3 regions of the Micromonospora sp. NPDC001898 genome follow, and region 1 is predicted to be linked to each of the others. Evidence: riboswitches for the same ligand, from Rfam matches in the RefSeq annotation. Region 1 holds a riboswitch; each other region holds the start of a gene.

Region 1 (7,620 bases):
TCCGCAGGGGTGTCACGCCCGGCGGGTCGACACCAGCGCCCGCCACAATTCTGGTGTCGGCAAAATCCACCTCGCCAGATGCTGGCCGACCCGGCCGGGGTCAAGCGCGAGGTGACCACGGCCACCCCGACCAGACGCGGGGTGGACGGTCCGGCGGATCCGGTCATCCACCCCGCGTCTCGGCGTCAGCGAGCGGAGGTCTCCCCGTCCGGCCGGGGAATGACCACCGTGGCGTCGCCCGGCAACCGGTCGTGGTCGCCGTCGCGCTGCGGGTACGGCGGGGTGAGCTCCGACCCGGCATACGGGGCCACCGGCTGGGTGGGCTCGGCAGGGTCGCCGGCCAGCCGGGGCACCACCTGCGTCCGGTCAGGATCGCCGCCGGACGGGACCACCTGCGTCCGGTCCGGGTCGTAGACGGACTCCCTCGCCACCACCTGCGTCCGGTCGGCGTCGTCGGCTGCCGGCGGGACGACCGACTCGGCACGCTTGGCCACCGGTCCCGTCGCCACCAGCCGGGCCGCCACGTCCCGCCGCCCCGCCTGGTACGCCCGCGCATGCGTCGCGATGAGCTGCGACTCCCGCTCGGCCCGGCTCAGCCACGACTCCCACCGGCTCTGCATCGGCCGGACCAGCCCACCGCCCACGCCGACCACGAGGATGCCGCCGATCGTCGCCAGCACCGCGACCAGCACCGGCGTGGTCACCGCCGTCGCCACGCCGATCTGGTTGAGCGCCGCGATGACGCCCAGCCCGAGGATGAACACCGACGCGATCGTCGCCAGCACCCGCCCGTACGACAGGCCGCCCAGCGCGCTGCTGATGATGTCCTTCACCGCGTGCGCGATCGCCGCCGCGACCACCACGATCACGATCGCCACGAACGCCCGGGGCAGCCACGCGATCACCCCGGCGATCAGGTCCGAGATCGGGTTCGGACCCCAGATGCCGAAGGCGAGCTGCAACGTCACCAGCAGCACCCCGTAGTAGGCGAGCTTCGCCACGATGTCGCTCGCGTCGTACCTGGACCGGGCCAGCGCGGCCTTCACCCCGCCGCGCTCGACCGCCCGGTCGAAGCCGACCCGTTCCAGCACCTTGTCCACGACCTTCAGCACGGCCTTCGCGACCAGCCAACCAGCCACCAGGATCGCCACAAAACCGAGGGCCTTGGGCAGGAACAGCAGCACCGCGCGTAGGGCATCCCCCACCGCGTCACCGAAGTTTTCTCTCATCGAAGGGTCCTTCACACCAGAGGTCGCAACAGATCCGCCCGCTCTACCCCGACCGCCCCGCGCGCAAACGCCGCCACGCCCCGACGAGGACCGCTGTCAGCGCCGTCGGCAGACGTACCGGACCTCGGTGCCGGCCTGCACCGGCGACGGCTCGACGATGTTGACCGTCGCCGTCTCCCGCGTCGCGCCCACCCCGCTGAAGGACCACCGCAGGGACAGCGTCACCGTCCGCTGCCCCCGTCCGACCCGCTCGCCGACCAGCGCCCCCGGCGCCGACCCGGAACGCAGCCACTGGTAGCGGATCGTGCCGGCGTTGCCGTTGGTCCGCACCGTCGCGACCACCTCCACCGTCACATCGCACCGGTTGCCGGCGGGCTCGGTCACCGCCACGGTGACCCCTTCGATCGCCAACGGGCTCAGCCGCTGCCAGACGAACAGCCCGACCGCCACCACCAACGCCACGGTGACCAGGGTGGACAGCACCGAGACGACACGCCGCCACGGCGACCGGGGCCGCCCGGCCGGGCCCGGCTGCCGCCAGGCGGGGGCAGCCGGCGCGACGCCCGGCACCCCCGGCCCGAACCGCACCTCGCCCGCCGACCCACCGACGGTCGGCCCGGCCGCCGTGGCCGGCGCGGTCCCGCCGGCCGCGATCGTGGGATCGGTGAAGCCCTCGGCGGTACGCGCAAAGCCGCCCCCGCCCCACACCGGCCCGCCCTGCCCCGGTGGCCACGCCCCGTCCCCGGCGACGGTGCCGCCCGCAGGGACCGTGCCACCCAGCCCGACCGTCCGGCCCAGGTCCACCGTCCGGCCCAGGTCTGCGGTCGGCTCCCCGGGGGCCGGCGGCCGGAAGCCGGACGGCGTCCCGGGGCGCGCGCCACCGAGGGGCAGCGCCGTCGTCGGCTCGTTCGGATCGCTCATCGCCAGCCTCCCGGCATCGTCGTCGGCCGCCCCGGTCAGCCCGGCGTGCAGAACGACTGCAGGCTCACGTACGCCGGCCCATCCGACCCGGCTGAGTTGCCCGCGGCGTCCACGGCAGTGACCTGCACCGAGATACGCACGCCGTCGGCGGGGCGGTCGAACGGGCCGAGGGTGCCCTCGAACACGCCCTTACCGACCGACGACATGACCACCGTGCCCGACTGCGCGCCCGACGTGTAGCGGAACGACACCCGCAGCCCGTCGGCGTCCGACCGGTCATCCCTGACCGTCACCGTGACCGGGGTCGACGTCGCCCCGTACGGGCAGCCCCTCGGATCCAGGGTGGTCCACCGGGTGCTCGGCGCCCCCACCGTGGGGGCGGTGACGTCCGGCGCGGGCGAGGTGCTGCCGGCCGACCTGGTGGGTGTCGGCTTCGCCGTCCGGGTGGGCCGGGCCGTCGGCGTCGGGGGCCGGGTCGTCGGGGCGGCGGTCGTCGGCCCGACGGTGGTCGGGGCGACGGCCGAGGGCGTCGGCGTGGCCGCTGTCGGCGTCGGCGTGACCGGCGGCGGCGTGGCGGATCCGGAGACCGGGTCGGCCGGCGCCGGTGCGGCGACCGGGGCGGCGTCCCCCGACACGGCCACCACGTCGGGTTCAGCGCCGGAGGCGTACCGGTAGCCGATGCCGCCGGTCAGCACGACCGCGACCAGGGCGCCACCGATCAGGGCCGGGCGAGCCCGCCCGGTGCGCATCCGTCGACCGGTGCGGATCTCCCGACCCATGCCGGGGCTGCCGTCCGACACGAGGACCGTACTGGCCAGGCTGGTGCTGCCGCCCGAGGAGTCGGTGAACGGGAAGAACGCGGCCAGCAGGGCGGCCCGGCGGGCCAGCTCGCGGACCCCGCGCTCCTCCCAGTCCGCCCCGTAGCCCTCGGTGGCGATCTGCTCCAGGATGCCGAGGAAGACGTGCGCCGGTTGGGGACGCTCGGCGGGCGCTTTGGCCATCCCCCAGCGCAGCAACTCGTGCACCGGCGGCGGGGCCGGGTCGGTGGGGACCGGCGCGTACGCGTGCTGCTCGCGCAGGGCCAGCAGGCTACGGCCGTCGTACGGGGGGTGACCGGTCAGGCACTCGAAGAAGGTGGCCGTGGCGGCGTAGATGTCGCAGGCCGGGGAGGCCGCCGCGCCCGTCCACTGCTCCGGGGCCATGTAACGGGGCGTGCCGGTGACCATGGTGGCCGACTCCCGGCCCACCGGCATGGCGATGCCGAAGTCCGCGAGCTTGCTCTCCCCCTCGGCGGTGACCAGCACGTTCTCGGGCTTGTAGTCACGGTGCACCACGCCCCGCGCGTGCGCGGCGGCGAGCCCGGCGAGGGACCCCTTGAGGACGAGGAGCGCGGCCTCCGGCCCGGTGGGCCCGTTGGCGCGCAGCATCTGCCGCAGCGAGACCCCGTCGACCAACTCCATCACGATCGCCGCGCCGGTAGGCGACTCGACGTACTCGTATAGCCGGGAGACGTGCTGATCGTCGATCTCGGCCAGCAGCCGGGCCTCGGCCCGGAAGGAGTCGCGGAAGGCCGGGTCCGCGCCGAGGACGCCGACGAGGTACTTCACGGCGACCGGGGTGCCGGACGCGTCGTGGGTGGCGAGCACCACCCGCCCGGACGCGCCCGCGCCCAGCTCGCGTACCTCGGTATAGCCGGACACCCGCCAGCTGTTCCCACTCATTGGACGGTCTCCACGGCTCTTCCGGATTGACGCCCGGCACACAGGGACGCCGCTCATTGTGGCGGGCGCTGTCCAGTCCGCCATCGGCGCAACGGTTGCATTGTCGGCACCGGAGGCCGGCCCCCAGCCTGTTGCCTTTCGGCTCGACTGTGGACGGTGCCACTCCCCCTAACGCATCCTAGGAGGCTAGGTAAACGGGGAGGGCGTCGGGCACCCGTTCGGACGCCGACTCACCGCCGGTCACCTCTGGTGTTGCGCGTCGGTTGGAAATATCCTCCACCTCACGCGTTGTCCCTGAAGCTCCTTTACACCCCCGTCGTCGTCGGCCACAGAGGAGATGCCATGCACTTCGACCACCCCGAGCTGGACCGCCGCACCCTGTTGCGGGCCGGTCTCGGCGCGGCGGCCGTCGCCGTCGTCGGCACGGAACTCGCGATCCCCGCCACCGCGCAGGCCGCGTCCGGATCGGACGTCGACTGGATCATCAGCTGCGACGAGTGGGGAGCCAGACCGCCGTCCGGTTCCCTGCCGCTCAGCGCCATCGCCACCAACAAGATCATCGTGCACCACATGGCGTTCCCGAACGTCACCGACTACTCGCGGGACCAGGCCGTGAAGCTGGCCCGGGACTGTCAGAACCTGCACATGGACGGCAACGGCTGGTCCGACACCGGCCAGCACTTCACCGTCAGCCGGGGCGGACACGTGCTGGAGGGCCGGCGCGGCAGCCTCGAGCGGCTGGCCGCCGGCGACCGGCAGGTGATCTCGGCGCACTGCCCCGGGGAGAACGGCCGGGCCATCGGCATCGAGAACGAGGGCACGTACGTCACCGAGACGCCGCCGCAGGAGCTGCTGGACTCGCTGGTCCAGCTCTGCGCCACGATCGGCCGCCGGTACGGCCTGCACGCCCACGACATCTTCGGGCACTGGGACTTCCGCGCCACCGCGTGCCCGGGAGCCGCGTTCTACCGGCAGTTCCCGGAACTGCGCCGGCGGGTCTTCCGCGAGCTGGGCACCGACATCGGCGACGTGCCGGCCCGCCGCTGGCCGGACCTGTGGCGGTTCGTCGGCTCCCCGACCGTGCGGGTGGTGAAGTACCTGCTCACCCATCACGGCTACGTCGTGCCGGTGAACAACACGTTCGACGCCGCGACCGTCGTCGCCGTGCAGGACTGGCAGGCCCGCAACGGCATCCCGGTCGACGTCGACGCCACCCTCACGGGGCCGACCTGGGAGACCCTCGCACCCGAGCTGGACAAGAACGCCACCGGCGCCCCGGTCAGCGCCGTCCAGTTCATCCTGAACTCCAAGGGCTACGCCGACGTCACGGTGACCGGCGAGTTCGACCACGCCACCAAGAAGGCCGTCCAGGACCTCCAGCGGCTGCACGGCCTGCACCCGAACGGCAAGGTCGGCACGAGCACCTGGTGCGCGCTCGTCGGCGGCGTGGTCCGCCAGTCGTTCCAGGCGGGCTGACCGGCCCCGGTCGTGGTGGGGCGGGTCCGGTAGTGGGTCCGCCCCACCACGCACGCCCGGCACCCCTGGGGAGCCCGGGGTTGATACCGGTGGGAGCGCCTATTCCACTGTCGCGAGTTCGTCCTCCATGGGGCTGCCCTCATCACCTCCGGTAATGGTTGGTGGGCCCTGACTCAGCCCCGGGTCTGCTCGGAGTGGCCAGCCATGGCAGAGCCGGCGTTGGCGTCACCCGTGGCTTGGCGTAACCCGTGGCGGAGCGTGCGCAGATGAGCCTCGGCCCGGCCGATCGTGACGAGTCCGTTCGCGCCCGTGGTCAGGACATGAGCGCTATGGTCGACTGGTTCCACACCGGACGCCACGTCGCCGACACCGCCCACCAGGCCGAGGTCTTCGGCCCGGCGCCAGCCGCCGAGGACCCCATAGCCCGGTTCGCCGCGAGCCTCGGCCACACGCTCCGCCGCTGATCAACGATCATGGCCAGGAGGTGCAGGGTCTTGGGGATGCGCCCGTGCCCGCCAAGGCCTGCCCCAGCGGCGTCGGGGTGCCGTCGCGGCTGAGCATGCGCAGCAGGTCGCAGGCGCGCACTATCAGTGGTGATCATCTCTGGGCGGGGTCCGGCAACGCTCGGCACCGGCCCCGCACGGGAGGCTGCATCCCGGGTGAGGGCGATGTCCGACGTGCCGGCCGGAGCACTTACTCAGGGTGAGCGTGGTCATAACGACTGGACGCCCGGCCCGGTGCCGCTGCTAGGCTCCTCACCAGGTCATGAGCGCCAGCGTCAAGCCCCGGCTCGCTGGCCGGCAACCCTCCTCCGCGGTGGGGTGCCCCGGGTGAAGACCAGGCACCGGAGTTTCCCCGGTGCAAGCGTGGCCTGGTCCCCAGGTCAACACCGACCTTGGAGAACCATGTCTGCTTGTCCTTGCGCCCCGGCCGCGTCACCATCCCGCCCCGCGCTGATCAGGCGTCGGCACGTGGGCCTGATGCGGGTGTGCAGCGACGGCTGTCGCCGTCACGCGGCGCGCTGAGCGCCTCCCCCTTCCGTAGTAGCCCCTTCCGCGGCAGCCCACCGGCGTGCCGCGTCCGGCGGCGTGCCGTCCGCGCGCCGCCCTCATCCCAGGAGACACCTGTGCGATTCCTCCCTGCCCTGACCAGGTTCGCCGCGCTGGGCGTCGCGGCCGTCGTCGGCGCTGCCACCCTCACCGCCTGCGGCGACGACACCTCGGCCGCCGCCGACAACCCGTACGGCCTGGTCCAGCCCGGCGTGCTGCGGGCCGGCACCCTCACCGACGCGCCGCCGAACGTGTACCTGAAGGACGGAAAGTTCACCGGCTTCGACAACGACCTGCTCACCGCGGTCGCGGACAAGATCGGCCTGCGGGTGGAGTTCGTCGGCACCGACTTCTCCGCGCTGCTGTCACAGGTCAACAACCGCAAGTTCGACGTGGGCAGCTCCTCGATCACCATCACCGAGGCGCGGAAGAAGACCGTCGACTTCGGCAACGGCTACGACTTCGGCTACTTCGGGCTGGACGTCCCGGCCGGATCCCCGATCACCGGGTTCGACCAGCTCGCCGGCAAGCGGGTGGTGGTCGTGCAGGGCACCGTGCAGGACGACTACGCCACCGGCCAGAAGCTGGACCCGGTGCGGGTGCCGGACTACAACGGCGCGCTCAACCAGCTCAAGGCGGGCACCGCCGACGCCTGGATCGCCCCGGCCGAGATCGGCGACAAGTCCGCCGCCGACAGCGGCGGGAAGATCACGGTGGCCGCGAAGCAGCTCAGTTCCACACCGACCGCGTACGCGGTGGCCAAGGGCAACGACGCGCTGCGCGCGGCGCTGGACAAGGGCCTCGACGAGGTCATCGCCGACGGCACGTGGAGCCGGTTGCAGGAGCAGTACTACCCGGGCCGGCCGATCCCGGCGGACTTCAAGCCGGGCAGCGGCTCGGTGCCGGTGCCCGGCGCGTCGGCGGCGGCCCCGTCCGGGTCGGCCGCGCCGTCGGCGTCGTCCTGAGCACGCGGGCGTGACGGCACGGGCGACGCCGGGCCGACGGTACGGATGACCAGCGAGCGGGGCGGACGGGAAGACGACTGATGGATCCACTGAGCACCCTGTGGGAGACCTTCTTCGACTGGGACTCCATGCGTGCGGCGCTGCCCGAGATGCTGACCGTCGGGCTGCCCAACACGCTGATCCTGGCGATCTCGGCCGCCCTGCTCGGCTCGCTGCTGGGCATGCTGCTGGCGGTCGCGGGCATCTCGCGTACCCGGTG
Region 2 (7,620 bases), on a different contig from region 1:
GATCGCCGCCAGGTGGGTCCGGTCGAGCAGTTCCAGCAGGCTCGGGGTCAGCCCCTTCGCGGCGATCTCCGCCACCGCCACGCCGGCCTCCGCCGTGGATTCGAACACGGCGACGAGGGTGAGCGACGCCTCCGGGGCGGGCCGCAGCGCGACGGTCACCTCGGTGACCACCCCGAGGGTGCCCTCCGAACCGACGAAGAGGCTGGTCAGGTCGTACCCGGCGACGCCCTTGGCGGTGCGCCGGCCGGTGCGCAGCACCTCGCCGGAGGCGAGCACCACCTCAAGGCCGAGCACGTACTCGGTGGTCACGCCGTACTTGACGCAGCACATGCCGCCCGCGTTGGTGGAGACGTTGCCGCCGATGGTCGACGACTCCCATGAGCCGGGGTCCGGCGGGTAGTACAGCCCCTCCCGCCGTACCGCCCCGGCCAGCGTCGCGTTCACCACGCCGGGCTGGACCACCGCGATCCGGCTCACCGGGTCGATCTCCAGGATCCGGTCCATCGCCACGGTGCTCAGCACGATCGCGCCGTCCACCGCGTTCGCCGCGCCGGCCAGCCCGGTCCGCGCCCCCTGCGGCACCACCGGTACGCCGTACCGCGCCGCCGCCCGGATTACGCCGGCCACCTCGTCGGTGCCGCGTGGGCGGACCACCACCAGCGGCGTCCCGGAGGCGCACAGGTCGGCCTCGTCCCGCTCGTGCATCCGGAGCAGGTCCGGGTCGGTCAGGACGGCGTCATCGCCGAGCACGGCGCGCAGGTCGGCGAGGAGGGGTGAGGCAACCATGCAGCAGAGGCTAACCCCCGGCTAGTTTGGCGACCATGCTGTATCTTGACCGGCCCGCCTGGCCGGCCCGTGGGCGGCTCTGGTCGCATCTGATCAGCGACGTCTCGTCCGCCGAGCTGCACGCCTTCGCCGAGGCGCTCGGCGCGCCCCGCCGCGCGTTCGACCGCGATCACTACGACATCCCCGCCGAGCGGTACGCCATGGCGGTGCACCTCGGAGCCAGGGTGGTCCCCAGCCGTGAACTGGTCCGCCTCCTGCGCGCCTCCGGACTCCGCCGCCCCAAACACCTGACCCACCCGACCCCCTGACCCACCCCCCTCCGCACGCCCCCGCCCCACCCACCACGAGAACGCCCCTCGGCGGGGCGGCGGGGCGGTGAGGCGGCGGAGGCGGCCACCGCCCACCGCCCACCGCCCGACCGCTCCACCGCTCCACCGCTCCACCGCCCTCCGTCCCGCGATCTTGCACTTGCGGCCCTCGTTTTGCGCCTTAGGTGGCATATGCGGGGGCCGCAACTGCAAGATCGCGGGGGCGCGGGGCGCGGGGTGGGGTGGGGTGGGGTGGGGGTGGGTTAGTGGAGGGTGGTGAGTTCGCGGTGGAGGTTGGCGCGGGCCGGGTGCTCCCAGCGGGCGGCCAGGGTGGGCAGCCGATAGAGGGTGGGCAGGGCCAGCAGGCCGTCGAGCACCGAGGCCCGCCCGGCTCGGAACACCGGCTCCGGCACGTGCGCGTACTCCCGGCGGACGGCGGCGGCGTACCGGTCGTACTCGTCGGGCGGACCGGCCAGCACGGCCAGGTCGGCGTCGCAGAGCAGCGCGCCGTCGCGGTCCCCGGCCGCGACCGCGTGCCCGGCGGTGAGCAGCACCAGCCGGCGGACCTCCGCCGCTGCCACGGTCGGCACCCCGACCCCGGTCAGCAGCGCGTCGGCGAGGTCGGCGCTGGCCCGCTCGTTGCCGTCCCCGCCGGCACGCGGGTCGTAGACCGCGTCGTGGCACCAGGCGGCGAGCCGGACCAGGTCGGGAACGTCGGCCAGCTCGGCGTGCGCGTCGACGACATCGAGGACGGCGGTCAGGTGCCGGGCGGTGTGGTAGTGCCGGTGCGGTTCCCGCCAGCGGGCCAGCAGGCCCGCCCCGGCATCGGTCAGCGCCGGTGAGTCCCCGGCCCCGGCGCCCCGGGCCGCCGCCCGCCACCGGCCGATCAGTTCCACCGTTTCCCGGCGGCCGTCCGAGTCCGTCATCTGGCCGAGTCTGCCGGAGCGGGCGAGGATTCACCGCCCTCGCGGTGGGTAGTCCCCGCCATGGCCGTGGCCCGGGACCGCCGATCGTCGCTGCTGCGGCGCGCCGGCCTGCACGACGGCGTGGCCGACATCGACTCGGCGCGGATCTCGGCGGCGATGGAGGAGCTTCGCCGTCGCAGCAGAGCCACCCTGCACGATCGGCTGCACCGGGTCCGGATGGCGATGGGCCTGGCCGTGCAGGCCGGGCTGGCCGCCGCGCTGGCCTGGGCCATCTCCCACCACCTGCTGGGAAACCCGCAGCCGGTCTTCGCGCCGATCTCGGCGGTCGGCGCACTGGCCGCGTCGGTCGGCCAGCGGCTGCGCCGGACCGTCGAGCTGATCATCGGGGTGGCGGTCGGGGTGTTCCTCGGCGACCTGCTGATCTACCTCGTCGGCACCGGGGGCTGGCAGCTCGGGCTGGTGGTGACGGCGTCCATCGTGCTGACCCTCTTCTTCGGTGGGAGCGTGTCGGTCGTCATCCAGGCCGCCGCCACCGCCGTGCTGATCGTCACGCTCAGCCCGTCCACGGAGGACCTGGAGATACCGCGCTTCATCGATGCCTTCATCGGCGGCGGGATCGCGCTGGTGGTGACAGCGGTCCTGTTGCCGCTGAACCCGCTGCGGGTGATCAACCGGGCCGCCCGGCCCGCGCTGGACCTGCTCGCCGACCAGCTCGACGCCACCGCCGAGGCGCTGCGCGGGCAGGACCGGGACAGCGCCCAGCGGGCCCTGGAACGGCTTCGCGCGAACAAGGAGGAGCTGAGCACCCTCATCGAGGCGATCGAGGGCGCGAAGGAGACCAGCATCCTCTCCCCGGCCCGTTGGCACCGGCGCAGCGAGCTGACCCACTACGCCGAGGCGGCCGACCCCATCGACCGCGCGATGCGCAACACCGGGACGCTGATCCGGCGTTCCGTGACGATGATCGAGGACGGGGAGCCGGTGCCGGAGCCGATGCCGGACGCGGTGGCCCACCTCGCGGAGTCGGTCCGCCTGCTCCGCCACGAGTTCGCCATCGGGGCGGAGCCGGAGAAGGCCCGGGAACGGTCCCTGCGCGCGGTCAGTGAGGCCGGCCGGGCGTACGCGCAGGGGGTCGGGTTCTCCGGCAGCGTGGTGATCGCGCAGGTGCGCACCACCGCCAGCGACCTGCTGGTCACCTCCGGCATCGACCAGGAGGAGGCCAACCGGCTGATCCGGGTGTCCTTCGGCGAGCAGGAGAAACCGACCGTCAGCCCGGCCGAGAGCACCCCCGCCCCGAAGCCGCCCACGGCCCCGCCGCTGGGCTGAGGCGCGCTCAGCCCAGCTCGGAGAGGGCGGTGAGCAGGCTCTCGACGTGCTCCGGCGTGCTGCCCAGGCCGATGCTGGCCCGCAGGGCGGTCGGGGGCAGGTCCCGGTGCCCACTGCGCGCGGCGGCCTCGGCGAGCAGCCGACGGGCCAGCGGGTGGGCGCAGAACAACCCGTCGCGGACCCCGATGTCGTACCGGATGGCCAGCTCCGCCGCGACCTCGGCCGAGTCCCGCCCGGCCAGCACGAACGAGACGATGCCCACCCGGGGCGAGTCCGGGCCGAAGGTGCGCAGCTCCACCACGTGCGGCAGGGCGGCCAGCCCGTCCCGCAGCCGGGCCAGCAGCGTCTGCTCGTGGGCGTGCAGCGCGGCCCGGTCCGCCCCGGCCAGCGCCGCGCACACCGAGGCGAGCGCGACCGCGCCGAGCAGGTTGGGGGTGCCGGCCTCGTGCCGGGCCGGGCCGGTGGCCCAGCGCACATCGTGGGTGGCGGCCCCGACGTGACTGGTGGCGCCCCCACCGGCCAGGTACGGCGGGGCCGCGTCCAGCCAGTCGCCCCGGCCGAGCAGCACCCCCGCGCCGAACGGCGCGTACAGCTTGTGCCCGGAGACGGCCAGGTAGTCCACGTCCAGCGCGGCCACGTCGACCGGGGCGTGCGGGGCGAGCTGGGCGGCGTCGACCGCGATCCGGGCGCCGTGCCGGCGGGCCACCCGGGCCAGTTCGGCCACCGGCCAACGCTCCCCGGTCACGTTGCTCGCCCCGGTCACCGCCACCAGCACCGGCGGGCGGGCGGCGGTGCCCCGGCGCAGCTCGGTCAGCGCCGCGTCCAGCGCCCGGACCGCCTCGGCGGGGGCGGCCGGCACCGGCAGCCGCACCGAGCCGCGCGGCCAGGGCAGCAGGTTGGCGTGGTGCTCCCCGGCGAACGTCACCACCGTGGTCCCGGCGGGCAGGGTCCGGGCCAGCAGGTTCAGCGCGTCGGTGGTGTTGCGGGTGAACACCACGTGGTCGCCGGCGCGGGCGCCGAAAGAGTCGCCGACCGTCTGCCGGGCCCGCTCGTACTCCAGCGTGCAGCGCCGCGACAGCGCGCCGGCACCGCGGTGCACGCTGGCGTACCAGGGGAGCAGCTCGGCCACCGCGTCGGCCGCGGCCCGCGCGCACGGCGCGCTGGCGGCGTAGTCCAGGTTGATCTGGCCCGGCACGCCGAGCACGTCGAGCGACCGCGACGACGCCGACACGGTCCGCGCGGGCGGCGGCGTGAGCGAGGGTACGAGGGTGATGGTCATGGCACGACCTCCGGGTCCAGGGACCCCGGGTGACACCACCGGGACGGGGTCCGCGCTTGCCCAGCGCCGGACAGGGCTGGGCCCGGTCATCACCCGGGGCACCCCACCGCGAACTCGACGAGGGTTGCCGGCCAGCAAGCCGGGGCTTGATGCTGGCGCTCGTGACCTGACGACAGGATAACGGTCGACCGATGCGGCCGGAACAGCCGGCGGGGGATGACTACGCTGATGTAATGGCCGACACCCCGCCCGGCGGCGCCGCGTCGCCGTGGACCCCGCACGACCTCCCTTCGCAGCCCGGTGGGGCCGCCCCCCGGATGCCGGTGCGCCGGCTGGGCTGGCAGCGGATCCTGGTGGTGGTCCTGGTGGTGCTGCTGATCGCGGCGTGCGCGGTCTACATGCTCTTCAAGCTCGGCTTCAACCTGGGGCCGGAGGCGCTGCTGATCGGCGTGGTCGCCGCGATCCTGCCGGTGCCGGTGCTGGTCTCCTGCTTCCTGTGGCTGGACCGGTACGAGCCGGAGCCGTTGAAGTATCTGATCTTCTGCTTCGTCTGGGGCGCGTTCGTCTCCACGGCCGCCTCGCTGACCGTCAACGGGTTCTTCGCCGCCCGGTTCGCCGACTGGGGGCTGCCCGACGCGTTGACCGCGGTGCTGGTCGCCCCGTTCATCGAGGAGCTGACCAAGGCGATCGGCCCGATCCTGCTGCTGATCTTCCGCCGCCGGGAATGGTCCGGCATCACCGACGGCCTGGTCTACTGCGGGCTGTCGGCGGTCGGCTTCGCCATGGTGGAGAACATCCTCTACCTGGGCGGTTACGGCTACGCCTCCGGCGTCAACGAGTACGGTCCGGCGACCGGGGCGCGGCAGGTCATCGCGATCTTCATCGTCCGGATCCTGCTGTTCGGCTTCGCCCACCCACTGTTCACCTCGATGACCGGCGTGGGTCTCGGCATCGCCGCCCGGACCGCCGACCGTCGGGTGCGCTTCCTCGCCCCGGTCGCGGGCCTGCTGCTGGCGATGATGCTGCACGGCACCTGGAACCTGCTGCCGTCGCTGGCCCAGGCCACCGGGCAGACGATGGTCGCCCTGTACGGCTACCTCGGGGTGATGGTGCCGATCTTCTTCGGCATGGTCGGGTTGGCGGTCTGGCTGCGCGGCTGGGAGGGGCGGCTGACCGAGCGCACCCTGCCCGAATACGTGCGGGCCGGGTGGCTGACCCCGCCGGAGGTGGCGGCGCTGGGCAGCCTGGGCCGGCGGCACGCCGCCCGGACCTGGGCCCGGCGGGTGGCCGGCGACGCGGGGCTCAAGGCGATGCGCGGATACCAGTTCTCCGCCACCCGGCTGGCGCTGCTGCGCGACGGGATGCACCGAGGGCTGGACCGTCGGCCGGCCGACCGGGAGCGGACCGCGTGGGAGGAACGGGAGCTGCTGGACGCGATCACCGCGTACCGGTCCTTCTTCGTCGGCCGGGATCCGCAGGTGCCGGTCGGGAGCTGGGACGGCCACCGCTACCACCTGCGATTCCCCGACGGGTCGCAGCGGCCGGTCGACGCCCCGGACGAGCCCGTGGTGCCGATCCCGGTGGTGCTCGCCCCGCCGCCGCCCCCGGCCCACCCGGGGCCTTACGGCCCGCCCGGCTGGTACGGCCCCCGCCCGGCCGCCCCCTGGCCGCCGGGCGCCGCCTGACGGGGGCGGGTCGGCCGGTCAGGTCATCAGGCCGGTGAGGAAGTCACCGATGCCCACGGCCATCGCCGCCAGGCCCGCCCCGATCGCCTTGCACATCTGCGCCGCGCTGTCCGGCCGGAAAGCCACGAAGTAGATCAGGAACGCGACGCTTCCCCAGAGGAGAACCTTCTTCACGAATACCGGCACGATCCCTCCCCAGGGCGCTGGACGTGCCTGGCTTCCCGTAGTCGGCAGCCGCAAACGACGCGTCGCCGACCGGGGCGACGACGGCGCAGGCCGGGACGGACCCGGGGGAGGAAAGCGGAAGGGCCTGCCGCAGGCGTTACAGGTACAGGCCGGTGGAGCCGTTCGACTCCGACTCGATCCGTTCGGCGGCGACGGCGTGCACGTCCCGCTCGCGCAGCAGGACGTACCCCCTGCCGTGCAGCTCGACCTCGGAGCGGTCGTCGGGGTCGAAGAGCACCCGGTCGCCGGAGACGATCGAGCGGACGTGCGGCCCCACGCCCACGGCGGTCGCCCAGGCCAGTCGCTTGCCCACGGCGGCGGTCGCCGGGATCACGATGCCGGCGGTGGAGCGGCGCTCACCCTCGCTGCCGTCCACCTTCACCAGCACGCGGTCGTGCAGCAGACGGATCGGCAGGCCGGAGTCGAGGTTCTGGTCGGCGGTCACGACGGAACGGTACCGCGTCCAACCGGGCCACCCCGCTGGTGGTTACGCGGACGCCGACCGGGGCAATGTGTGGCGGAACCGCCCTAGGCTGGGGCGACGGACGTATCCTGTCCCCCCTGTCCTGTGGGCAGGTTGAATCTGATGCGGGAGGTGCGCTTGAGCCGCTTCGAGCGGGTACGCGGACGGCTCCGCCGCGCGTACGAGTCGGGCCGGGAGTCGGTGCGGCGGGCCCGCGCCGATCCGACCACCGTCGCCGACGGGGGACCGGGCCGTGCCGCGGCGACGGGCGGCGTCGACTCCACCGGGGAGGCCGGGGTGGCATCTCCCACCTCGCCGGGCCCGGCGGCCCCGCCGTCGGCGACGGTGGTCGGCGCCGAGCCGCCCGCCGCGATGCACAACTCCACCGCCAGCCGGGACGACGCCGACGTGCCGCACGCCCTGCGGATCGCCGCCGCCTGGTCGTGGCGGCTGATCGTCGTCGGTGTGGTGTTCTGGGCGCTGCTGAAGGTCGTCGCCACCATCAGCATCGTGATCATCCCGCTGGCCATCGCGCTGCTGCTCTCGGCGCTGCTCGCGCCGGCCGTCGGCTGGCTGCTGCGGGCGCGGCTGCCCCGCTCGCTGGCCACGGCGGTGGTGCTGG
Region 3 (7,620 bases), on a different contig from region 1:
GGCGAAGTCGTCGGTGGAGTCGATCACCACCGTGTTCAGGCCGGCCTTCTCGGTGTAGACCGCCGCCTGCCGGGCGTTGGCCTCCAGCCAGTCGCCGTACTCGGTGGAGCCGGTGAAGTCGACGATCTTCACGGCCGGGTGCAGGGCGAGCGTCGAGGCGAGCTTCTCGCCGGGGGCCTCGGGGGCGAGCAGCACCAGGTTCGGGTCGAAGCCGGCCTCGGCGAGCACCTCCCGGGCGTAGCGCACGGTGATGGCCAGCGGCAGCACCGCGCGGGGGTGCGGTTTGACCACCACGGGGTTGCCGGTGACCAGCGAGGCGAACAGCCCCGGGTACGAGTTCCAGGTCGGGAAGGTGTTGCAGCCGATGACCAGGGCCACCCCGCGCGGCACCACGTGGAACGTCTTGGTCATCCGCAGCGGGTCGCCCTTGCCGGCTGGCTTCTCCCAGCCGGCCGTCCCCGGGAGCCGGGTCATCTCCGCGTACGCGTAGGCGATCGCCTCCAGCGCCCGGTCCAGCGCGTGCGTCCCGCCGGCCTGGAAGGCCATCACGAACGCCTGTCCGCTGGTGAACTGCACCGCGTTGGCCAGCTCGAAGACGTGCTTGTGCAGCCGGTCGAGGATCTCCAGGCAGACCCCCGCCCGGGCCTGCGGGCCGGCGTCGCGCCAGGCCGGCAGCGCGGCGGAGGCGGCGGCGACCAGCTCGTCGGCGCCGGCGTGCGGGTAGCGGACGTTCAGCTCCAGCCCGAACGGGCTCGCCTCGGTGGCCACCCGGTCGCCGACGCCCGGCTGGTCGAGCGGGAAGTCACCGTTCAGGTACGCCTCGAAGGCCGCCTTGCCGTCGGCGGCGGCGGTCTCGCCGTACACCCGGGGGCTGGGTGATTCCGGGTAGGCGGACCAGTACCCACGCTCCGCGATCGCGGTCAGCGCACGGTTGAGGGTGTCGGCATGCCTGTCGTGCAGGGGATGCGGGGTCTCCGTCATGCCCGCCATCATGCCCCAGCCGCGAACCGGACAGTAGGGGCCGACGACGCCGCCGCCGTGCCGGGACGCCGCTCGGGCCGGCGCGGGGCTGGGCAGCCGGGTGCCGCGACGGCGGGCCGGTCAGAGGGTGAGCTGCCAGTCGGTCCAGGTGTCGACGGGGCGGAAGCCGAGCCGCTCGTTGATGGCGATCATGTGCCCGTTGGCCACCGCGTTGAAGGTGTCCACGAAGCGCAGCTCCGGCTCGTGGGCGAGGGCGTACCGCAGGTTCTCCACCTTCGCCAGCAGCCCGAGCCGGTGCCCCCGGTGCGCCGGGTCGACGATGGTGATCTGCTGGAACGCGTGCCACGACGAAGTGGGGTCGACGTCGAGCAGCGTCCAGGCGACCAGCCGGCCGGACGCCACGTGCACCGCCCCGTGGTGGTAGCGGCGGCGGCCCCGGGCGTCCAGCGCACGCTCGACGCCACGCATCCGCTCGACGTCGACCCGCTCCGGCTCCCACACCAGGTCCCCCAGCGGGGCATCGGTCATCAGCCGGCCGTCGAGGTGGGCCACGTCGGCGACGTACTCGTCGGGGGCGGGCCCCCGCCAGCGGACGGTGCGGTAGCCGGCGGCGCTGGGCCGGGCGTCGGCGAGCAGGGCGTCGAGCGCGGCCGGGTCGAGCCGGGCGGCGTCGAGCCGGCGGCGGACCTCGGCGAGCGCCGGTCGCCCGCCCACCGCGGCGGCGAAGGCTCCACCGGCCCCGTCCCGTCCCGGCCCGTCGGGCAGGGCCGAGACGGCCATCCCGACCACCCGCTTGCGTCCCCGCTCGCGCAGCACCCGCAGGCCGTGCTCGTGCAGCGCCCGGCCGACACCGTGCCGGCGGTGCGCGGGGTCCACGAACAGGTCCACGGTGGCGTTGTCGGTGTTGTCGAGCTGCGGCAGGATCAGGCCGAGGTAGCCGGCCGGCACGCCGTCGCGGCGGGCGAGCGCCCAGACCGGCATCAGGCCCGGCATCGGGTGGCGGAGCCCGGCCTCCAGCCGCCGCCGGCACAGCGGCGGGAAGTCGGGGACGTCCGCAGCGTCGGCCGCCGCCCTGATCCGGTACGCCGCGTCGACCGCGCTCTGGTCGGCCGGGTCGATCGGCGTGATCGTGATGCCCATGGGCTGAGGGTGACCCGGGAAAGACGATCGGGCCAGCGAATTAACCGCTGGCCCGATCGGACGTGGTCGGGAGGGACGATCGCACAACGCCTTCGGCGTTGGGTCGCAAGAACTGAAAGTCTTCGGCGAAACGCCCTCCCGCACCGAGCATCTTGCGCCGTCCGGTTCCTGCCGTCAAGTCCTCGGCGACTGGTTTTTCTTACCCAGGGCTAAAAGTCGGTTACTCGGGGGATCCGCCCTATCCCCCGTCCGGGCGATCCACCGCCCACCGGACGGTCGGGTCCGGGGGCGGCGGGCAGGGCCGGTGGGGTGCGGCATGCGGCGTGCTTCCGGGCCTGGTGCGGGGAAGGGCCGCATCCCGCGCCAGGGTCGATCGAGCAGGTCAGCCGAGCAGGCCGGCGTCCCGGGCGGCGCGCAGCGAGGGCCTGATCCGGTGGGTCGGGCCGACCTGGCCGGCGACGGCGTCGATGGTCTTCAGCCCTTCGCCGGTGTTGAACACCACAGTCTCCGCCGTCGGGTCGAGCCGGCCGGACTCGACCAGCTTGCGCAGCACGGCGACGGTCACCCCGCCGGCCGTCTCGGCGAACACCCCGGTGGTCCGGGCCAGCAGCCGGATGCCGTCGCGGATCTCGTCGTCGTCGGCGTACTCCATCCAGCCGTCGGTGCGCCGGACCGCCTCCAGGGCGTACAGGCCGGCGGCCGGATCGCCGATGTTGAGCGACTTGGCGATGCCGGTCGGCCGGACCGGGGTGATGATGTCGGTGTCGGCGTGCAGGGCGGCGGCGATCGGGTTGCAGCCGGCGGACTGGGCGCCGAAGACCTTCCAGCCGCCGGCCGGGGCCTCGACGAGGCCGATCTCGACCAGCTCGCTGAACGCCTTGTCGATCTTGGTGAGCAGCTCACCGCTGGCCATCGGGATGACCACCTGGGCCGGGATGCGCCAGCCGAGCTGCTCGGCCACCTCGTACCCGAGGGTCTTGGAGCCCTCGGCGTAGTACGGGCGGACGTTGACGTTGACGAACGCCGTGTCCTCGAACTCGTCGGTCTCCACCAGCTCGCCGCAGAGCCGGTTCACGTCGTCGTACGAGCCGTCGACGGCGACCAGCTCGCCCCCGTAGACGGCGGTGGTGACCACCTTGCCCGCCTCCAGGTCGCTGGGGATGAACACGACCGAGGGGACCCCGGCGCGGGCCGCGTGCGCGGCGACCGAGTTGGCCAGGTTGCCGGTCGAGGCACAGGCGAACCGGGTGAAACCGAGCGCCCGGGCGGCGGTGAGGGCCACCGAGACCACCCGGTCCTTGAACGAGTGGGTGGGGTTCGCGCTGTCGTCCTTGACCCAGAGCGGGGCGGTGATGCCCAGCTCGGCGGCGAGGTTGGGCGCGGCGACCAGCGGGGTCAGGCCCGGGTCGACAGTCACCCGGGTGGCGGGGTCCTGACCGGCCGGGAGGAGGGCGGCGTACCGCCAGATGTTCTGCGGGCCGGCCTCGATCTGCTCGCGGGTCACCCGGGCCAGGGCGGCGGCGTCGTAGTCGACCTCAAGGGGGCCGAAGCACTCGTAACAGGCGTGCTGCGCGGCGAGCGGGTAGCGCGCGGTGCAGGCCCGGCAGACCAGTGCGCGGGCGGGGCTGGCGGTGGTGTCGATGCCGGACGCGGCGAGGGTCGACGTCATATCGAGAAGGTCCTCTCATCTTTCCCCGCATCGCACCCTGCGGCGGGGACGGAATTGGCACCTGTCCGCACCGCTCGTCATCGAGCGCGCGGGTGGTTGCCGGGGCTTCGTCGGGCCGTATCCCTCTGCCCCTCTGGATGAGGTATTCAGTTGTGCGCACGAGTCTACGGCGGATCGCCGGCTCCGCCACCCGGGGTTCCAGCGTGTGGGCCGCTCCGGGGCATTGAATTGGTCACACCGTCACCGTGGGAATCGACGCCATCACCACTCGCAACATTGAGCTTGATCGATTCCAAGGGGGGACCGCATGGGGGTTGGCCTGGGGTTTCTACGCTCACGGCGTGAATTACCCCTCGACGCCCGGCATCCCCGGGCCACCCCCGAAGTCCCGCGGGCTCAGCCGGACGACCCGCACCGTGATCATCGTGGTCGCCGTGGTGGCACTGCTCTGCTGCGCCGGCGCGGTCGTCGGCGGCCTCTGGCTGTTCCGCACCGTGCAGGGCGCCATCACCCCGGCCCGGGACGCCGCGACCGCGTACCTGGACGACACGAAGGCGGGCAACTACCCGGCCGCGTACGCCCGGCTCTGCGAGCGGCTGCGCAGCCGGCAGACCGAGGCGCAGTTCACCCGGGCCCGGCAGGCCGAGCCGCCCCTGGACGAGTACCGCGTCACCAACACCCAGGTGCACACCAGCAACGGCGACACCAGCGCCGAGGTGACCGTCAAGATCGCGGACCGGAACAGGGTCATCAGCCTGGTCAAGGAGGGCGACGACTGGCGGGTCTGCGGGGGCTGATCGGGTGACCCCGGCCGGTCGGGCCCCGCGCCCCCACCCCACCTCCCGGTACGCGGCCCGGCCGGGTGGCGAGGCCGACGATGCGGGTGGCGTGGGGCCGCTACGGTGCGGGAAGCCCACCCCCCGAGAGAGGAACTGGCCGATGCGCCGGACCCTGCCCAGCCTCGCGATCCTCGCCCTGGCCTGCCTGTTGACCGCGAGTTGCGACACCGGGGGGTCGACCTCCTCGGCGGGTACGACCACCGCTCCGGCCGCCGACGACCCGGCCGTCCCGGCGGAGGACGGCCCGGAGCCGGCCCCGGCGACGACGGGCCCCGCCGCCCCGCCGGAGCCGACCGTCGCCGGCACCACCGCCGCGCCGCCGAAGCCCGCGCCGAAGAAGGTGCCCGCCCTGACCTGCAAGCAGCTCGCCGGCGCCCACGTCGGCAGCACCAAGGTTCCCTACCAGGGGTACGCCGACTACCTCCCGCTGGCCGAGGGCGTCTGGTCCGGCGAGGACGGCGACACGGTCACCCTCCAGAAGCCCTGCGGGATCGGTGACCTGGACGGCGATGGCGCGGCGGACGCGGTCGGCGCGGTCACCCTGAACAGCGGGGGCAGCGGCACCTTCTACACGCTGGTGGTGTGGCGCAACGCCGACGGTGAGCCGGTCTACCGCAGCCTGGCCGAACTGGACGACCGAACCCCGGTCGTCTCGATCACCGTGTCGGGCGGCCGGGCGAAGGTCGTCTGGCTGACCCGCTCCGCCGACCGCAGCATGGCGGAGCTGGACATCCGGCGCACCTCGTACTACCAGCTCTCCGGCAGCACGTTCACCGAGGTCAGCCACACCGACGCGCCGTACAAGCCGTAGCGGTCGCGCCGCCGGCAGGGCGGTGTCCCGGCACTCGGACACCGCCCTGCCCCCGGCCCGCGCCGACGGGTCAGGCCGGCACCGACCGTTTGCCGGGGGCCACGGACCCGATGGCAGGCTCGGCGCGCCGCCGGATCAGGGTGTCCAGCGCCCAGGTACCCGGGCCGAGCACCGCTACCAGCACGAACGACCAGCAGAACAGCGCCGCCAACTCGCCGCCGTTGCGCAGCGGCAGCAGCCCTTCCGGCTGGTGCACCGCGAAGTAGGCGTACGCCATCGAGCCGGAGGCGAGCAGCGCGGCCGGGCGGGTGAAGAGCCCGGCGAGCACCAGCGCGCCGCAAGCTGCCTGGATCAGTGCGCCCCACCAGCCCGGCCACTCGCCGAACGGGACTGCCTGGCCGGTGCCCCGGGCGCCGCCGAACACGCCGAACAGCGACGACAGTCCGTGGGACAGGAACAGCAGGCCGACCACCATGCGGAACAGGGACAGGGCGGGCCCACCGAGTCGATCGAGATTCATCCGACACCTCCACAGTGACAGCATTCAATGCCACATCAGGTTGCCGGACTCATTTAGAAGAGTCGATCAGTTCCCTAGTTATAGGAAGGCTTCCACGACTCTAGAGGTCAAATTAGGACAACCTGCGGAGCTACCGGGACCTCGCCACAGGCCCGTGAATTCCTTCGAGCAGGAGGGAGCCGTGGTGACTGACTACCGGACTGTCCAACAGGCCTGGCCCCAGACCAACACACCCCGGTAGACCCCGTCGGGCGGCTCCCCATGATCGTCTGCTGATTCCCGGCCGCTGCCCACGCCCGGCCGACCACGACGGGCGGTGCGGGCCCCGCCTCGGCGGTCAGCTCGTGATGTCCTTGCGGGTGAAGCGCCAGAAGGCCAGCGACCAGAACAGCGTGGCGTAGGCGATCGCCGAGATGCAGCCGCGCACCACGTCGTCGGTCTGCACCGGCGTCGACAGCAGCCCCAGCCAGGCGTTGGCGTAGTGGGTGGGCAGGAACGCCCGGATCCCGCCGAGCGCGGTGATCTGGTCCAGGATGCTGGACAGGATCCACAGCAGCACCGCACCGCCGACCGCGCCGAGCGCCGCGTCCGTGACGACCGAGAGCAGGAACGCCAGCCCGGCCACCGCCAGCAGGACGACCGCCAGGTAGCCGAGCACGGCCAGCAGCCGCAGCAGCCCCTCCCCCGGGTCGAGCTGGGCCGCCACCTGACTGCTCAGCGGCTCCCAGCCGTACCGGAGCGTGCCGGCGAGCAGGGCGGTGCCGGCGAGCAGTAGCAGGGCCAGCCCCGAGTACGCGAGCGCGACCACCAGCTTCACCGCGAGCAGCCGGGCCCGGGGCACCGGGACGGCCAGCAGGTAGCGCAGGCTGCCCCAGCTCGCCTCGCTGGCCACCGTGTCGCCGCAGAACAGCGCCACCACCACGACCAGCAGGAACGACGCCGAGACCAGCAGCGCGAAGAGGGTGAAGTTCAGCCCGCCCGAGGTGGCCAGGTCGGACAGGCTCGCGAACTCGCCCCCGCCGTTGCGGTCGTCCTCGCCGGAGTCGAACTGGAACGCGATCAGGATGATCAACGGCAGCAGCACCATGAACCCGAGCGCGAGCTGGGTCCGCCGCCGGGATGCCTGCCGGCGGAACTCCGCCGCGAACGGCAGGGTGGCCGAGGGGCGGTAGCCCGCCGCCGCGCCCACCGTGGAGGACGACTGCGCCATCACCGGTCCCCGCTTCCCCGAGAGTTCTCGCCCACCAGGGCGAGGAACGCGTCCTCCAGGCGGCGGCGCGGCACCACCCGGTCCACCCCGATCCCCGCCCGGACCAGCTCGGCCACCACCTCGCTGCGCGCGGTGCCGTTGGTGTCCACCACCAGGTTCCCGTCGGAGTCCGGCAGCACCGTGACCCCGTCCAGCCGGCCCAGCACCTCGCGCGCGGCGGCCGGGTCGGTGACGTCGAGCAGCACGCTCGGCGACTCGCCGACGATGTCCTCGACCGGGCCGGACGCCACGATCCGCCCCTTGTTGACCACCACGGCGTGGGTGCAGGTCTGCTCCACCTCGGCGAGCAGGTGGCTGGAGACCAGCACGGCCCGCCCGTCGGTGGCGTAGCGCTGGAGCACCCGGCGCATCTCGGCGATCTGCGGCGGGTCCAGGCCGTCCGTCGGCTCG

What was found. Region 1 has a riboswitch for S-adenosylmethionine ahead of ACFYZF_RS08420 (ABC transporter substrate-binding protein). Riboswitches for the same ligand answer to the same signal wherever they lie in the genome.
Region 2: it holds a riboswitch for S-adenosylmethionine, as region 1 does, so the genes downstream of both, ACFYZF_RS01355 (aminotransferase class V-fold PLP-dependent enzyme) here and ACFYZF_RS08420 (ABC transporter substrate-binding protein) in region 1, are expected to answer to the same signal.
Region 3: it holds a riboswitch for S-adenosylmethionine, as region 1 does, so the genes downstream of both, thrC (threonine synthase) here and ACFYZF_RS08420 (ABC transporter substrate-binding protein) in region 1, are expected to answer to the same signal.

Annotation. Positions count from the first base shown of each region.
Region 1 covers NZ_JBIATC010000003.1:83,615-91,234, forward strand. The annotation lists partial or broken gene ACFYZF_RS08395 (hypothetical protein) at 521-1,229, opposite strand; gene ACFYZF_RS08400 (hypothetical protein) at 1,326-2,150, opposite strand; gene ACFYZF_RS08405 (serine/threonine-protein kinase) at 2,186-3,871, opposite strand; gene ACFYZF_RS08410 (peptidoglycan-binding protein) at 4,214-5,347, shown strand; gene ACFYZF_RS08415 (hypothetical protein) at 5,668-5,811, shown strand; SAM riboswitch class IV at 6,109-6,220, shown strand; gene ACFYZF_RS08420 (ABC transporter substrate-binding protein) at 6,474-7,361, shown strand; gene ACFYZF_RS08425 (amino acid ABC transporter permease) at 7,442-7,620, shown strand, end outside.
Region 2 covers NZ_JBIATC010000001.1:279,450-287,069, forward strand. The annotation lists gene ACFYZF_RS01335 (FAD-binding oxidoreductase) at 1-786, opposite strand, end outside; gene ACFYZF_RS01340 (DUF4031 domain-containing protein) at 822-1,094, shown strand; gene ACFYZF_RS01345 (metal-dependent phosphohydrolase) at 1,358-2,020, opposite strand; gene ACFYZF_RS01350 (aromatic acid exporter family protein) at 2,087-3,346, shown strand; gene ACFYZF_RS01355 (aminotransferase class V-fold PLP-dependent enzyme) at 3,354-4,625, opposite strand; SAM riboswitch class IV at 4,673-4,792, opposite strand; gene ACFYZF_RS01360 (PrsW family intramembrane metalloprotease) at 4,817-6,310, shown strand; gene ACFYZF_RS01365 (hypothetical protein) at 6,329-6,496, opposite strand; gene ACFYZF_RS01370 (GroES family chaperonin) at 6,633-6,980, opposite strand; gene ACFYZF_RS01375 (AI-2E family transporter) at 7,122-7,620, shown strand, end outside.
Region 3 covers NZ_JBIATC010000001.1:260,759-268,378, reverse strand. The annotation lists gene paaN (phenylacetic acid degradation protein PaaN) at 1-981, opposite strand, end outside; gene ACFYZF_RS01290 (GNAT family N-acetyltransferase) at 1,102-2,121, opposite strand; gene thrC (threonine synthase) at 2,504-3,790, opposite strand; SAM riboswitch class I at 3,803-3,934, opposite strand; gene ACFYZF_RS01280 (hypothetical protein) at 4,132-4,587, shown strand; gene ACFYZF_RS01275 (hypothetical protein) at 4,730-5,440, shown strand; gene ACFYZF_RS01270 (DoxX family protein) at 5,511-5,960, opposite strand; gene ACFYZF_RS01265 (ABC transporter permease) at 6,298-7,170, opposite strand; gene ACFYZF_RS01260 (alpha/beta fold hydrolase) at 7,170-7,620, opposite strand, start outside.